2 regions of the Limosilactobacillus albertensis genome follow, and region 1 is predicted to be linked to the other one. Evidence: predicted binding sites of a transcription regulator. Region 1 holds the regulator's gene; the other holds the start of a gene.

Region 1 (4,387 bases):
TTGGCTTCTTTTTTCTTTTCTTGTGCCTGCTTGTTAAAGTTTTTTAACTGGAGCAATGCTTGCTGCCCAGTCGATACCCCGTTTTGCAGCCAATTATTTGCAATCGTATCGACAAAGTTAGCAGTTAATGTCGAATGACCCCGATCACCAATAACGTACCAGGTCAAAATATTAATTGCTTCTTTTGTCAATTTTTCCTGCTCCACTAATCCTGTAAGAATATGACGCTCTCCAGATGTTACATAGCCGCCAGTTTGTGCTTTTAAATCCTGTAAGAATTCAACCGGTGAATAATCAGCAGCGGTCTTTAATAACTGCCGGTCTCTACTTGTCAACCCGTCATTGGCAACAGGCGATTTCTGTTCAGCTACCTTGCTTGGCTGGGTATATATTACATTATACGTTGAAGCGACAATTTGCTTAAATTTTTGGGGATTAAAATGATTAGTCTGCAAATCGATTGAACGCAACACCAACTTTTTCATTGTTGGTTCATCAATGCCGTAAAGCTGGTGTTCTAGCAAGATCAGTTCATGACTATTTTCTAAATCACTGCTTACAATCGGCTGGTTAGCCAGCAAGTGCAATAATGTACTCCAATTAAAGTCAGTTTTCATTCCCGCTGTTAGTGAGGGCTGTTTTTCAATTGGGGACTGCTTTCGCGCATCGGTAATTGCTTTCGGGGTGGCCGTAATCGACTGCGAATTAATATGAAACTCCTCAAAAAAGCGGTGGCTAATATTTGTCAAATTTACATTTGAAGAAGCAAGCTTATATTGACGACTTTGCTCAATCAAGTGGTTAAATGCCGTCTCGCCGATCTCTTCTAACAATAAAATACTTAATAAATTATCAGTAAGGAATTTTTCCGGGGTAAGCGTAGGCTGTAGTTCATAAACGTAGACATCCCCAACCTCATCGCTTTGAAAGTAAGTTTGGACTAAGCCAACCGCCTCTAAACGATGAAGAGCCTCTATCACCTGCTGTCCGCCGGCATTAATATGGGCTAATAACTCACTTTGCATTGTGCGGTTAGAAATTGTCGGCTTAGGGATTAAGCGTGCCCTAAACGTATAAAAAAGACTAAAAGCGACCGGCCCGAGAATTGGCTGGTAAAATGTTGCAAATGTCTGATCGTTAAAATTAACGAATGCCGTACTTGCAGTAACTATATAACCTGCCTGCGGGTCAAAAGTCGTTGCAGTCATCTTACAGCCTCCTTAATCGTTTTTATGCTCGGACTTTACCATTGTTTCAAGTTCGTTCATGAAGGCATCTACATCCTTAAATTGCCGGTACACACTAGCAAAGCGAATGTATGCAATCTCATCAACGTTTTTTAATTCATTCATTACAAATTTACCAATAATTTGACTTGAGACTTCACTTTCACCAATACTGCGAACCTGTTTTTCAACTTTATCCGTAATCTTGGTCAAACGTTCCATACTAACGGGTCTCTTTTCCGCCGATCGAACAATCCCGTTAAGAATCTTTTGCCGACTAAATTCCTGCCGTGTCCCATCTTTTTTAATTACTAGCAGCGGCGTTTCCTCGTACCGTTCAAAGGTTGTAAAACGAAAGCCACAATGAACACACTCACGACGGCGGCGAATAAAGCTCCCGTCTTCACTTGGCCGACTGTCAACTACCCGTGATCCATTTTTGTGACAATGTGGACAGCGCAATGCGTCCCCCTCCTTTTTAGTATAAGTACTTTATTTTATCATATTTTACTCTGCTTTAAGTTGTTTTATTAGGGATGCGACCTGTTTTTGCAGTTCAACCTGGTTACCATTATTATTAATCTTAAAATCGGCTTGTTCTATTTTATCCGCTAATGGAAACTGAGCGGCAATGCGGGCACGAGCAGCCTGTTCAGAACAGTGGTCACGGGCCATCAAACGTTTTAACTGTGTCTGCTGATCAGTATAAACAACCACTACATAATCACAATCTTCATCATAGTGCTGCTCAAATAGTAAAGGAACATCCAACACAACTAATGGTAATCCTTGCTTCTTAAGAGCAGTCGCACGGGCAAAAATTTTATCATGAATCAACGGCTGTAGTAAGTCATCTAATTTTTTTAATGTCTCTTTATTATTAAAAACAATTTTAGCAAGAGCGGGACGATTTAATTCACCCGTCGCCAATAATACTTGCGGACCAAAGACTTTCACAATCCTCGTTAACCCGACCGAATCAGGCGTTTGTACTTGGCGGGCTACTTCATCAGCATCAATCACCGGGATTCCGGCTTGACGCAAAATATTGCTTACTGTTGTCTTTCCCGTCGCAATTCCACCAGTTAAGCCTATTATTTTTGTCATGTTCCTATTCCTTTAAAGCTTGGCAATGTGGGCAAAATGTCGTGCCCCGTTCCGCAACTTTAATCTTAACCATTTTAGTTCCACAGCGCGGGCACTTATCTCCTGCATGACCATATGCATTTAACCGTTCCTGAAAAGCCCCAGCGTCACCAAACGCATTTGTAAAACTATGAACCGTGGTTCCTTTAAACTTAATTGCCGTTGCCAGTTCCTTAATAATATTCTTGCGAAGTTCAGATATTTGCTGGTCGGTGAGCGTGTTAGCAGGTTGTTCAGGATTTATTTTTGACATCCATAAAACCTCATCAACGTAGATATTACCCAAGCCGGCAACATGTCGCTGATTTAGCAAAAAAGGTTTTATTTTACCACGGCTTTTTCTTAACTCCGCAGTAAAGAACGCCAAAGTAAAACTATCATTAGTTGGTTCAGGACCAATTGTTTTCAAGCCGCCGACATTCATTTCGTCGCCAGTTTTAACAAGGGTCATCCGACCAAATTTACGGGTATCCTGATAACATAATTCCGTCCCGTCCGTAAATTGAAAGACGACATGGGTATGCTTGTCAATGGGTCCGCCGATTGGTTGATTATAGTACTTCCCTTCCATTCGCAAATGAGAAACCATTGTCAGATTATTAGTAAAACGGAAAAGAAGGTACTTACCGCGACGATCGACCCGTTCAATTGTTTGGCCAATCAAGGCTTGACGGAATGTTTCAACGTCATTAGTAATTGTTTTGCCATAATAAATGTCAATTGCATTAATTTTTCGTCCAGCAGCAATCTTCATTAGCCCGCGACGAACTGTTTCAACTTCTGGTAATTCAGGCATCTAATCCCTCCTAACTATTTTTTTAGGTCATACCAGGTATCACCATACTTGCTGTCGACTTTAAGCGGAACATCTAATTTAACTGCGGAATCCATTACTTTCGGCACTAATTCTGATAATACCGGTATTTCTTCTTTAGGAGCTTCAAATACTAATTCATCGTGGATTTGCAAAAGCATTTTAGCCTGCAAATGCCGTTTTTCAAGTTCATCTTGCATCCGAATCATCGCAATTTTAATAATGTCGGCAGCACTTCCTTGGATTGGCGTATTCATTGCTGTCCGCTCCGCAAATGACCGTTTACTAAAGCTTTTAGCATGGATATCAGGTAAGTAGCGGCGACGATGAGTAATTGTCTCAACATAACCATTTTCCTTAGCAAACGCAATCGTATCATTGATATATTTCTTTACTCCAGGGAACTCATGGAAGTAATTTTGGATAAATTCATGAGCTTCCGCACGGCTGACGTGTATTCGCTGAGCCAGCCCATAATCGCTAATCCCATAAACAATTCCAAAGTTAACTGCTTTAGCCCGCCGTCGCATATTACGGTCAATTTCTGCATCAGGGGCTAAATGAAAGATTCGCCGTGCCGTACTTGCGTGAATATCCTCCCCATTTTTAAAATCCTCTTGAAGGTTCTTGTCTCCAGTAATATGAGCAAGAACCCGCAATTCAACTTGGGAATAATCCGAAGAGAAGATCTGCCATCCTTCATGACTAGGAACAAAGGCTTTTCTAATCAACCGTCCTTCAGGCAAACGGACAGGAATGTTCTGTAAGTTTGGATCAACAGAAGATAGCCGCCCCGTTTGTGTTAGTGTCTGCAGGTAACGTGTGTGGATCTTTTGATCATTTGAATGGATAACCTTTAATAAACCAGTAATATACGTCGATTGAAGTTTAGCGATTTGCCGGTATTCTAAAATTTGTTCAACGATCGGGGACTTGTCTGCTAACTTTTCTAGTACGTCCACGGCAGTCGAATATCCGGTTTTAGTCTTTTTGATTACTGGCAGTTTTAATTTTTCAAAAAGAATATGTCCTAACTGCTTAGTCGAATTAATATTAAACTCTTCGCCTGCCTCTTGATAGATTTGGCTTTCAATTTCAGCGAGCCGTTCTGTCAATTTACTCCCCATATTCTTTAGGGTTTGCGCATCGACATGGACTCCGGTAATCTCCATTTTCGCAAGAACCCGAGCTAACGGCAATT
Region 2 (4,387 bases), on a different contig from region 1:
TGTCTAGACGACTGTTTGGTCCAAATGTCTTGATGTGGGAAAGATAGAAAGCGTGACTGTAGCAGAACAGCTAATTGTCTTTTCTTTGTTAACCATGCAGGCTCAATTTGCCATATTTTTTCCAATTTTATTACTCCTAGTGAACCAGCTTATCCCAGATGACAACTTTTCCTTGTTGCAAAGATTTTGGAACATCAATAATTCGCTGGTTGGAGCTTCCCCTGAATTGGAGGGTAAGGTCCTTTTGGGCAAGAAGAAAACGACCATCAACTAAAATATCTAAATAATGGAGTAATTCCAGTTTATCATCGGACTCCTTCATTAATTCTTCCCAGGTATAGCCAGACCACGACCAAATGTCTTTTTCGTGGCCAAATTCTTTGCGCACTCGTTTGACTAGTTTAAGGCAAACTTGGGTATTTAAGAATGGTTCTCCTCCTAATAAAGTCAGGCCTTGAACATAGCTTTGCGATAGGTCGGTAATTATTTGATCTTCTAATTCTTGCGTATAAGGCTGACCATAGTGAAAGTTCTGAGCAGCCTTATTGTAACAGCCAGGACAGTTAAAAAGGCAGCCACTGACATAGAGGCTACAGCGGACCCCTTCCCCATCAACGAAATTAAAAGGCTTGTAATCAGCAATATATTGCAAAGAATGATCCTTCGCTAACCATTCTTTAGGCTGTGGATTACGAGGCAAACGTGTTTCTACCATTATATTTTCCCTCCGATAATAAAAGACCTGGAGTTTTCATTGCAACAGGTCTTTACTTCCTAAATTAAATCTGATCTCCAGTAATATGCGCATGAGCTTTAGTATCCATTTGACGATGCTGTTCAAATTCAGCAGCATTCTTAATCATTCCCGCGTTCATATGCTTAACCCGGTGAATAATTTCTTCATGCCGACCATGGACCATTGGCCGTTGTTGCGGATTACCCAGGTATCCACATGTCCGCTTAACCACATCACAAGTTGCCGGATCATGATTACCGCATTGAGGACACTTAAAGCCACGTGCAGTAGCTTCAAATTCACCCTTGAACCCACACTTAAAACATTGATCGATTGATGTGTTAGTCCCTAAATAACCAACATGATCATATGCCCAATCCCATACTGCTTCTAATGCTTTAGGATTTTGCCGTAAGTTAGGATATTCGCAATAGTGTATAAAACCACCAGCAGCATACTTCGGAAAGTCTTCTTCAAACGTCAATTTCTCAAATGGAGTTGGGTGTTTACGAACATCATAGTGAAAACTATTCGTGTAGTATTCTTTATCCGTTACGTCTTCAATCCGGCCAAACTTCTTTAAGTCGTCCTGGCAGAAAGTATCAGTCAAAGATTCAGCAGGAGTGGAATAGAGGCTAAAGTGGTATCCCTCTTCTGCTTCCCATTGAGCGCAAAGGTCGTGCATAGCTTTGGTAATTGCAACCGCAAAATTATGTGCTTCTTTATTATGTTCCCAGTTTGACCCATAGAAAGTCGTACATACTTCATATAATCCAATATAGCCAAGAGAAACGGTGGCCCGGCTATTCTTAAAGACCTCATCGACGCTATCGGTTTTCTTTAACCGTTTGCCAAACGCGCCATACATATAAAGAAGCGGTGCATTTTCTGGCTTAGCTTCCTTAGTCCGTTTGATCCGATAATCAAGAGCAATCTTACAAATATTCATCTTCTCCTGGAAAATTTCCCAGAATAATTGCTTATCTCCATGAGCTTCTAACGCAATTCGGGGAAGGTTAACGGTAACAACCCCCAAGTTCATCCGACCAGAATTTACTTCTTTACCTGTTTCAGGATCCGTCCACCCCTGCAAAAATGACCGGCAGCCCATTGGTGTTTTAAAGCTACCTGTAAGTTCCTTGATCTTATCATACATCAATAAATCAGGGTACATCCGCTTAGTCGAGCATTCTAAGGCTAATTGCTTAATATCATAATTAGGATCTTCTGGATTAAGATTTAATCCCCGTTTAACTGTGAAAATTAGCTTAGGAAAGATTGCCGTCCGATGTTCCTTTCCTAATCCCTTAATCCGAATCCTTAAAATAGCCTTTTGAATTTCACGTGAGATCCAGCTAGTACCCAATCCAAAATTAATCGTTGTAAACGGTGTTTGTCCCTGACTGGAATAAAGGGTATTAATCTCATATTCTAAAGCCTGCATTGCGTCATAAATATCTTTCTTCGTTTTTTCACGCGCAAATGCCTCCCGCTTTTCTGGGACAATCCATTTTTCAGCATCTTTCATGTGCTTTTCATGGTTTAACTTAGCATAGGGTTCTAGCAACTGGTCAATCCGGTTAGCCGAACATCCCCCATATTGTAAGGAAGCAACATTAGCAATAATCTGCGACATTTGCGCAGTCGCAGTTTGAATCGATCGTGGTGAAGATACCCAGGCATTACCAATCTTAAAACCGTGCTTAAACATTTCATCAAAGTCGATTAAACAGCAGTTAGTCTCTGGAGTTACCGGTGAGTAATCAAGGTCATGCCAGTGAATATCTCCCCGTAAGTGCGCCTTTGCAACAATGCCGGGCAGCATTCGCAATCCCAGTGCCCGACTTACAACACCGGCTTCAAGGTCACGCTGAGTATTAAAAACATGACTATCCTTGTTGGCATTTTCGTGAACTACACGAGAATTGCGGTCAAATAGCTGTTCTAATTTATTTTGGGGATTTGTCGCTTCCGCAAACGCTTCTTCATCGTGCTTTCGATAATCGCGGTAAATCTTAGCAAGTTCTTCATGGTCAGCATTAATTAGTCCTTCAACAAAGAGGTCAGCAATTTTTTCAGTACTAACCGTTGTTTGGTTAATTAATGCTTCTAATAATGTCATATAAACACTTTGCTTTGTTTTTGCGTCCGCATCGAGTGCAGTTAAAATAAGGTTGATCTTATAAGAATAAAATGGCGTAACATTGCCATCGCGTTTGACAACCTGCACACTCGTCAAACTATTAAGATCCTTTTCATTAATTACTTGCACTTTCATTTTAAATTCCCCTCTCGTATTTAACGTTACCTATAATAGCTCAAAATACAACTTATAGAAAGTGTTGACTTTAAAAATACTATATGTTGTGGTCTGATTAAAAGATCAATCACTGGCATAATATTTATTAATTTTCTATTCTGACATAGCACGAATAAAATGAAATTATTAGTTCTGACGGTCTTTTTAGTTTTAGGATTTGAGTTTTAAATTATCTATTTTAAAAATTTCATTATCACCGAATAGAATTAAAGAATGACTATTTCTCTCCAAAAAAGTTTCTTCTTTCAATCTCACTTAATAATCTTAAGTTAATAAGTTAAGATTGTTAGTTATTAAAAAAAGAACTTACGAGCCATCTAATCATTTTGTTAGACTAATCCTTGTGTGAATTTTAGACGAAAGAAGGAGTGTTTTCATTTATGGAAAATGCATTACAAGCCCGCCAACACGTATCGCATCCAAAACTTGCGATGGTTAGCATGCTGCTTGGCGCTTTTGTAGGAATGTTTAGCGAAACATCATTAAATATCGCTTTACCAAAACTAATAGCGGTTTTTCAAGTTAGTACCGCAACAATTCAATGGTTAGTAACTGGCTACATGCTAATCATCGGTATCATTTTACCGTTATCAAGTATTATTACTAAGTGGTTTACTACCCGCCAAGTTATCATATTTGCTTTGGTTGATTTTATTATTGGTGCCTGTATCTCGGCATTAGCCAATAGCTTCTCAGTTTTAGTAATTGGACGAATGATTCAAGGGATTGGAACAGGATTAATCCTACCATTAATGTTTGCTGTTACTATGCAGATTTTTCCCCCGAAAGAAATCGGTGCTGTCATGGGAATGTGTGCCCTCGTAATTATGTTTGCGCCTGCAATAGGTCCAACGCTAACTGGACTAATCCTCGCCAAGTTGTCCTGGCAGTGGATTTTTTGGTTATTCATCCCGTTCCTATTAGTTGCTTTAATCTTTGCAATCACAGCCCTCGAAAATATTGGCGAATTAACAAAACCACACGTTGATGTCCTATCAATCCTCGAGTCCGCAGTCGGATGTTCAGGGATCGTAATCGGAGCTAGTCTTGCAAGACGGGATGGTTGGCTATCACTTCCCGTCTTAGGATCCTTAATCATTGGAATTATTGTTTTAGGATTATATGCTCATCGGCAAATACATTTAGAAAATCCAATCTTAAATTTACGAATTTTCAAGATTCCAGCATTTGCAATTGGTTCATCATTAGTAATGCTCGATTTTGGAATTATCCTTTCAACGATGTACCTCTTACCAATGTTCTACCAAAACGGTCTCTTGTTGCCAGTAGCTTTAACCGGAATCGTCATGCTGCCAGGCGGAGTTATTAAT

The links. Region 1 encodes NrdR, which represses ribonucleotide reductase genes. Its sites were predicted from a motif close to ACACNATATATNGTGT; they were not measured.
Region 2: the regulator NrdR is predicted to act here: its motif matches at 3,091-3,106, upstream of nrdD (anaerobic ribonucleoside-triphosphate reductase).

The regions. Positions count from the first base shown of each region.
Region 1 covers NZ_JACIVD010000045.1:34,947-39,333, reverse strand. The annotation lists gene H5S41_RS01525 (replication initiation and membrane attachment family protein) at 1-1,208, opposite strand, end outside; gene nrdR (transcriptional regulator NrdR) at 1,221-1,688, opposite strand; gene coaE (dephospho-CoA kinase) at 1,734-2,333, opposite strand; gene mutM (bifunctional DNA-formamidopyrimidine glycosylase/DNA-(apurinic or apyrimidinic site) lyase) at 2,338-3,168, opposite strand; gene polA (DNA polymerase I) at 3,183-4,387, opposite strand, start outside.
Region 2 covers NZ_JACIVD010000074.1:2,503-6,889, reverse strand. The annotation lists gene H5S41_RS10605 (SufD family Fe-S cluster assembly protein) at 1-125, opposite strand, end outside; gene nrdG (anaerobic ribonucleoside-triphosphate reductase activating protein) at 137-715, opposite strand; gene nrdD (anaerobic ribonucleoside-triphosphate reductase) at 780-3,014, opposite strand; gene H5S41_RS10590 (DHA2 family efflux MFS transporter permease subunit) at 3,437-4,387, shown strand, end outside.